Linked DNA regions of Spinactinospora alkalitolerans. The protein of the gene in region 2 interacts with the protein of the main gene of each other region in a pairwise test. Links are inferred from orthologs where the notes say so. Each region holds a gene or a part of one and is shown on either strand. Other genes may lie near its edges.

What was found.
Region 1: the proteins of HDA32_RS09720 (region 2) and HDA32_RS17985 interact in binary tests that used the Escherichia coli proteins (3 or more experiments, as listed by UniProt). The link is inferred for Spinactinospora alkalitolerans from one-to-one orthologs.

What each region holds. Positions count from the first base shown.
Region 1 is NZ_JACCCC010000001.1:4,054,432-4,057,860, reverse strand. What follows is about bases 1-2,804. They hold HDA32_RS17985 (PaaI family thioesterase), read right to left. Parts: upstream 1,715-2,804; coding sequence 1,286-1,714; downstream 1-1,285. Other genes in these bases: polA (DNA polymerase I), read left to right, coding at 1,908-2,804; HDA32_RS17990 (DUF554 domain-containing protein), read right to left, coding at 415-1,227; HDA32_RS17995 (ABC transporter substrate-binding protein), read right to left, coding at 1-76. Outside these bases: more of polA, read left to right, coding at 2,805-3,429. UniProt on the Escherichia coli protein: Required for optimal enterobactin synthesis. Acts as a proofreading enzyme that prevents EntB misacylation by hydrolyzing the thioester bound existing between EntB and wrongly charged molecules.
Region 2 is NZ_JACCCC010000001.1:2,189,391-2,193,600, reverse strand. The notes cover bases 559-3,516. They hold HDA32_RS09720 (isochorismatase family protein), read right to left. Parts: upstream 2,402-3,516; coding sequence 1,715-2,401; downstream 559-1,714. Other genes in these bases: HDA32_RS09715 ((2,3-dihydroxybenzoyl)adenylate synthase), read right to left, coding at 2,445-3,516; HDA32_RS09725 (lysine N(6)-hydroxylase/L-ornithine N(5)-oxygenase family protein), read right to left, coding at 559-1,690. In the rest of the region: HDA32_RS09730 (phosphopantetheine-binding protein), read right to left, coding at 29-301; more of HDA32_RS09725, read right to left, coding at 353-558; more of HDA32_RS09715, read right to left, coding at 3,517-4,094; HDA32_RS09710 (isochorismate synthase), read right to left, coding at 4,145-4,210. UniProt on the Escherichia coli protein: Involved in the biosynthesis of the siderophore enterobactin (enterochelin), which is a macrocyclic trimeric lactone of N-(2,3-dihydroxybenzoyl)-serine.

The DNA of each region.
Region 1 (3,429 bases), 1.9 Mb from region 2 along the record:
CGCCGCCGCACGCGGTCAATCCGAGGGCCAGGGCCGCGGCCATGGCCGTGAGGCTGAGGGCCTTCTTGCTTGGCATTCAGGTCTCTCCGTTCAACCGGCGTCAAACGCGCTTGGTCAACCACGCAACGCCCGGGTCGTCTTGTGGACGACCCTGCTTAACCGAGGGCGTTAGCGGAGCTTAATCACGGAGCGTCCTGTTCAGGAAGATCGCACCGATGGTCGGTGCCGAGTCGGGTTCATGCTGTTACTTACCCGTAGTCATCGCGTGCGGCAGAAATCCCAGTTCAACTGGGCTTTGTACGCAAGGTCGCCGTTGCGTCGCCTTGCGTGTCCGGTCGGCGCGCTCGGCCGCGGCCCCGGCGGTCGCCGGAGGGTGGTGACCCAGTGTCAGGGCCGGCTGCGCCGCCGCGTCGGCTAGGCCATCGCGACGAGGGCCGTGAGGACCGGGGCGACGAGCAGGGCGGGCAGCAGGTCGGCGACCGGCAGCGAGCGGATGCGCAGCAGCCGCAGCGCGACCCCCACCAGCAGCAGGCCGCCGGTCGCGGTGAGCGCCGCGATGTGGGAGTCGGGCAGGAAGCTGCCCAGGACCACGCCCAGCAGGGTGAAGGCGCCCTGGTAGACCAGCACCGGCGCGGCGGAGGCCATGACGCCGACGCCCAGCGCCGCGGCGAAGGCGACGGCGGCGAACCCGTCGAGGGCGGCCTTGAGCGCGAGCTGGTCGATGCCGTTGCCCAGCCCGTCGCTGATCGCGCCGAGGATCGCCAGCGGGCCGACCAGGAAGACCAGGGATGAGCTGACGAACCCCTCGACGAAGCGCTGTGGTCCGGCCGGGGGCGCGGAAGGCTCCGGCGCGGGCGGCTCCGGTGCGGCCTGGGCCTCGGCGGCCCCCGCCTCGCCCGCGGCGACGGGCTGCCGGGTGAGCCTGCGCCGCAGCAGGTGGCCCAGGTCCTCCAGCCGGTCCTCCAGGCGCAGCAGCGAGCCGATGACCCCGCCGATGAGCAGGGAGGCCAGGACGATGAGGGTGGGGGCGGCCGAGCCCACCGCCGCGGCCAGCCCCGGGTCGAGCACCTCGGCCGCGTTCATCGCGGCGATCAGCAGGACCACCAGTCCCAGGGCCCCGGTCACGACCTCGCGGGTGCGTTCGGGCAGCCGGCCGCCCAGGGCCATGCCCAGCCCGGAGCCGGCGACGATCGCGGCGACGTTGATGAGCGTGCCGAGTCCCGGCATCGAGTCCTCCTGATCCCTGGTGTGCCCGGCCCTGGTGCGCCGCGCGTACGCCGCACTCTCAGGCGGTCGGCGCGTCGCGCAGCATGCAGGTCAGGCGCGCGGTGCACACCCGCCCGCCGTTGTCGTCGGTGATGGTGATGTCCCAGGTCGCCAGGGTCCGGCCGAGGTGGACGGGGACGGCGACGCCGGTGACGTGGCCGCTGGTCGCGCTGCGGTGGTGCGTGGCGTTGATCTCGATGCCCATGGCGATGCGGCCCTCCCCGGCGTGGATCATCGAGCCGACGGAGCCGAGTGTCTCGGCGAGCACGCACGAGGCGCCCCCGTGCAGCAGCCCGAAGGGCTGGGTGTTGCCCTTGACCGGGATCCGCCCGACCATGCGCTCGACGGAGGCCTCCAGGATCTCCAGTCCCATCTGCCTGCCGAGATCGCCGCCAGAGGCCCCCGGGTCGGTCATGATCTCGTCGAGCCGCCGGGCGTCCAGCGCCATCGCGCACCTTCTCTCGTCTTGTCGGCCCTCCGGCCGGCCGCGCCCCGCCCCTCGGCGCCGACCGCTTGGTCGGCGCACCGCGGGCGCCGCGGGCGCCGCGGGCGTCCGGGTCCGTCCGGACGTGCCGGACGTGATTGCGGCGGGCACGTGCGGTTTCGCGAAAATGTCCCCACGGCATCCTAGGATTCCTCCTGTGGTGAAGACACAGGCGACCCCCGAACAGACCAGTTCCTCCCCGGCCGACCCGGCCGCCGCCCCGCGGGCCCGGCAGCGGCTGCTGCTGCTCGACGGGCACTCCATGGCGTTCCGCGCGTTCTTCGCGCTGCCGGTGGAGAAGTTCGGCACCAGTACGGGGCAGTCCACCAACGCCGTCTACGGCTTCACCTCGATGCTGGTCAAGCTGCTGCGCGATGAGCAGCCCACCCACATCGCCGTCGCCTGGGACCGCTCCGAGCCCACGTTCCGCCACGAGGCCTACGACGAGTACAAGGGCGGCCGAGCCGAGACCCCGCCGGAGTTCCCCGGCCAGGTCGCGCTGCTGCAGGAGCTGCTCGGCCTGCTCGGTGTGGCCAGCGTCTCGGTGGCCGGCTTCGAGGCCGACGACATCATCGCCACCCTGGCCGTCCAGGGCTGCGAGCGCGGCATGGAGGTCCTCATCGCCTCGGGCGACCGCGACGCCTTCCAGCTCGTCACCGACGCCTGCACGGTGCTGTACCCGGGCAAGAGCCTGTCGGACCTGACCCGCATGACCCCGGATGCGGTCGAGGCCAAGTACGGCGTCGCGCCGCAGCGCTACCGCGACCTCGCCGCCCTGGTGGGCGAGAAGTCCGACAACCTCCCGGGCGTTCCGGGGGTGGGACCCAAGACCGCGGCCAAATGGATCACCAAGTACGGCTCGCTGGACGGCCTCGTCGCCCGGGCCGACGAGATCACCGGCAAGGCCGGCCAGAGCCTGCGCGACCACCTCGACGACGTGCTGCGCAACCAGCGGCTGAACGCGCTGGCCACCGACGTCGAGATCGGTGCGGGGCTCGACGACCTGACGATGGACGGCTGGGACCGCGCCGGCATCAACACGCTCTTCGACGACCTGGAGTTCGCGGGCACGCTGCGCGAGCGCCTGTTCTCGGTGCTCGGCGAGGAGGAGTCCGAGGACGGCGCGGCGCCGGAAGAGGGCTTCAGCGTCGAGCTGAGCCCCCTGGGCACCGGAGAGGTCTCCGGCTGGCTGGCCTCCCACGCCACCACCGACGCCCGCGCGGGCCTGGCGGTGTCCGGCTCCTGGGGGCGCGGCGGCGGCGAGGTCGCGGACCTGGCGATCGCGGTGGCCGCCGGTCCGGCCGCGCACATCGATCCCGCGCTCCTCGACTCCGACGACGAGGCCGCGCTGGCCGCGTGGCTGGCCGACCCCGAGCGCCCCAAGGCCCTGCACGACGCGAAGGGCCCGCTGCTGGCCCTGGGCGCGCGCGGCTGGGAGCTGCGCGGGCTCACCAGCGACACCGCGCTCGCCGCCTACCTCGCGCTGCCCGGCCGGCGCAGCTTCGACCTCGCCGACCTGTGCACCCGCTACCTCAACCGGGAACTCGACGAGCAGCAGGCGGCGGGCGCCCAGCTCACCCTCGACATCGCCGGCGGCGGCGACGACGCCGCGCAGACCGCCCGGCACGACCTCGCCCTGCGCGCCAGGGCCACCCTCGACCTCGCCGCGGCCCTCGACG
Region 2 (4,210 bases):
CGGGAGGGGAGGGGCGCAGCGGGCGGGCTCAGTCGAGCAGCAGCCGGGTCCAGGCGGCCACGGTGGGCTCCTCGGCCAGGGTGATGAAGTCGGTCTCGGCCCCGGCCTTGCGCCAGGTCTCCACCAGGCTCATCAGCCGGATGGAGTCCATGCCCCGGTCGAGCAGGTTCTCCTCGGTGTCGATGTCCTCGGGCCGCTCGCCGAGCACGCGGGCGGCGTCGGCGTGCAGCCGGGCCGCGGTCAGGCCGGCGTCCGCGGTTCCGGCCACCGCCGCCGCCTCGTCTTTCTGGGTTTCGGACATGGAGGGGTTCCCTTCCGCTCGGTTTTCGGTTCGGCCGGTTTCGGTTCGGGTTCAGCGCTGAGCGGGGACCGCGTCGACCGCGGTGCTGCGGGCGCCGATCGAGGCGAGGATCTCGCCGACGCGCACCGCGACGTTGGACAGCAGCGACGAGGAGATGCCGTGCGTGTGCTCGGTGCCGCCCTGCAGGTAGATGCCGCAGGTCACCTCGTCGGTGGTGGCCAGCCGGTAGTCGCGCTGCACCATCGGGCGGCCCGCGTCGTCGGCGAGGCAGTGCCGCGCGACCTCGCCGAGCAGGCCGCGCGGGTCGCTGGGGTGGTAGCCGGTCGCGCAGACCACGTAGTCGGCCTCGATCGGGGTGTGCTTGCCGCTGGGCAGGTGCTCGACGGTGACGGTGACGCCGGAGCCGGTCTCGTCGACCTCGGCCACCCGTGAGGTGTTGAGCAGCCGCAGCCGCTCGGTGCCGCGCACCTTGTCCTGGTAGACCCGCCGGTACAGCGCGTCGATGAGGTCGGGGTCGACCACGGAGTAGTTGGTGTTGCGGTGGTAGCCCATGATCTCGGCCTTGACCTCCCGAGGCGCGTCGAAGAAGGTGTCGACGGCCTCGGGGTCGAAGATCCGGTTGGCGAAGGAGCTGTCGTCGGAGGGGCTGTAGCCGTAGCGCGCGAACACCGCGTCGACCCGGGCGCCGGGGAAGCGCTGGTAGAGGTGGTCGGCGACCTCGGCGGCGCTCTGGCCGGCCCCGACCACGACGAACCGGGCCGGGCGGGCGTCGGGCCCGAGTTCGGCGAGGCGGTGCAGCAGGTGCTCGTTGTGCCAGACCCGCGCCGAGGCCTCGACGCCCTCGGGCATGCGCGGGGTCAGCCCCGGGGCGAAGACCACGTTGCGCGCGCGGTCGCGGCGCACCGCCCCGGCCGGGTCGCGGGAGAGCACGTCCAGGCGGGAGATCCGGCCCCCGCCGTCGCGGACCGGTTCCACCGCGAACACCTCGCGGTGGTAGCCGACCTGGTCGGCGACCCGCTGCGCGCACCAGGCGAGGTAGTCGTGGAACTCCGAGCGCAGCGGGAACAGCGTCTTGTGGTTGATGAAGTCGTGCAGCCGGCCCACCTGGTGCAGGTAGGACAGGAAGCTGAAGTCGCTGGCGGGATCGCGGGTGGTGACCAGGTCCTTGAGGAAGGACACCTGCATGGTCGCGTCGTCCAGCAGCATCCCGCGGTGCCAGCCGAACTCGGGCTGGCGTTCGAGGAAGACGCCGCTCAGCGCCGGGGCCGCGGGGTCGGCGGCCGCGCGCTCGCGCTGTTCGCGCAGTGCGACGGCCAGCGCCACGTTGGACGGGCCGAATCCGATCCCCACCAGGTCGTGGACCTGTGGGGAGGCTGGCGTTGGGGTCACGGTGTTCCCTTCGTGTCGCGTGGGTCAGGCTCGGGTCGGCACGGTCGCGGCGAACGGCTCCGACAGCGCGTCCGCCGCCCGCGCCGCGGGCAGCACGACGGCGCAGCGCCGCGCGGCGTAGTGCACGGCGAAGCGATGGTCCTCGGCTGAGAAGTCGGCCATGGCGTCGGCCACGAAGAACGCCTGGATGTCGCGCATGAACGCGTCGGCCGCGGTGAGCAGGCACCCGATGTGGGCGTAGACGCCGGTGACGAGGATCTGGTCGCGGCCCCGCCGGCGCAGCCGTTCGGCGAGGTCGGTCTGGACGAAGGCGCTGTAGCGCCACTTGGTGATGAGCACGTCCTCGGCGTCGGGCGCCAGATGCTCGGTGATGCCGGTGTGCTCGGGGACGGCCCGCATGCCGCCGCCCCAGAAGTCGCGCTCCAGACCGCGTCGGCCGGGATCCATGTCGCCGGGCTTGGCGGTGTAGACGACCGGCACGCCGGCGGCCCGGCAGGCGTCGCGCAGGGCGGCGATGTTGGCCAGGGCCGCGGCGAGCGGCTGCTCACCGGGCGGGTAGGGGCGCAGGAAGTAGCGCTGCATGTCGTGGACGAGCAGCGCGGCCCGCGCGGGGTCGGGCCGCCAGGGGGCCCGGTTGGCCGGCAGCTCCTCGGGGCCGGGCAGCGGGTAGGGCTGGATCTGGGGCAGTGCGGTGCGGGCGGTCTCGGTCACGGGGTTCCAATCAGCGGCGTCGGGACTCGGGCGGCTGCCGCGGTCAGGAGGTGTCGGCGCGCCGGGCCAGTTCGGCGGTGATCGCCCGTCTCAGCTCGCGCCTGCTGACCTTGCCGACGCCGGTCGCGGGGAACTCCGGCACGAACTCGACCCGGTCGGGGATCTTGTAGCCGGCCAGGCCGCGGCCGCGCAGGAAGCCCAGCAGCTCCGAGCGCGCGGGCGCCGTGCCGCGCGCGATCACGTAGGCGCAGGTGCGCTCGCCGAGGAAGACGTCGGGCATCGCGACGACCGCGGCGTCGTGGACCCCGGGGTGGGCGAGGATGTGGTTCTCGATCTCCTCGGCCGCGACCTTCTCGCCGCCCCGGTTGATCTGGTCCTTGGCGCGGCCCTCGACGACCAGGCCGCCCTCGGGGGTGCGCCGGACGACGTCGCCGGTGCGGTAGAAGCCGTCGGGGGTGAACGCGCGGGCGTTGTGCTCGGGCGCGGCGTAGTAGCCGCGGATGGTGTAGGGACCGCGGGTCAGCAGGTGCCCGGTCTCGCCCGGGGCGACCGGCCGGTCGGCGTCGTCGACCACGCGGATCTCGTCGTCGGCGCTGATCGGCCGGCCCTGGGTGGTGACGATGACGTCCTCGGGGTCGTCCAGCCGGGTGTAGTTGACCAGACCCTCGGCCATGCCGAAGACCTGCTGGAGGGTGCAGCCGAGGACGGGGCGCACCCGGCGCGCGGCCTCGGCGCCGAACTTGGCGCCGCCGACCTGCAGCACCCGAAGGGAGGACAGGTCCCGGTGGGCCTGGGAGCCGCCGGCCACGGCGTCCAGCCACAGCAGCGCCACCGGCGGCACGACGGCGGTGATGGTGACGCGCTCGGCCTCGATCAGGGGCAGGCAGGTGCCGGGACCGGGGTCGGGGGCGAGCACGACGGCGCCCCCGGCGTGCAGGACCCCGAGGAAGCCGGGCGAGCTCATCGGGAAGTTGTGCACGATGGGCAGCGCGCCGAGGTAGACGGTTCCGGGACCGAGCTCGCAGATGTCGGCGCTGGCCCGCACGGAGTACAGGTAGTCGTCGTGGGTGCGCGGGATGAGCTTGGGCAGGCCGGTGGTGCCGCCGGAGAGCTGGAAGAACGCCACGTCGCCCGGGTCGGGGTCGGCGAGGACCGCGGGGTCGGGGCGGTCGGCGCGCAGGTCGGCCAGCGCGGTGCGGCCGTCCGCGTCGCCGGCGTCGCCTGCGACGACCACGTGCCGCAGGCCCTCGACGGCGCCCCGGACCTCGGCGGCCATCGCGCGGTGGTCGAAACCCGCGTGCACGTCGGCGACGACCAGCGCGACCGCCCCGGTGAACGCGCACAGGTACTCGATCTCGCTGCGCCGGTGCGCGGGCAGCGCGTACACCGGCAGCGCGCCGAGCCGGTACAGCGCGAACGCCACCTCGATGACCTCGGCGACGTTGGGGAGCTGCACGACCACGCGGTCGCCCGCCGCGATCCCCAGTCCGGCCAGCCCGGTGGCCAGGGCGTCGGCGCGCCCGTCCAGGTCGGCGTAGGTCCAGCGGGTGTCACCGGCGACGACGGCGGTGCGCCCGGCGAAGCGGCGCGCGCGCTCGCGCAGGAACGCGCCGAGGGTCTCGCCGGTCCAGTGGCCGGCCGCGCGGTAGCGCGCGGCGGCCTCCGCCGGCCAGGGCGTGCATCCTGCGAGCATGGGGTGGGGCCTTTCCGGGTCGGGTGCCGTGGGATCGAACGCCTCGGGTGCTAGAGCGGCTGGTTGACGCCGAGGGCGAGCAGGAGGGTGCGCAGCTTCGCCGAGGTCTCGGCGAG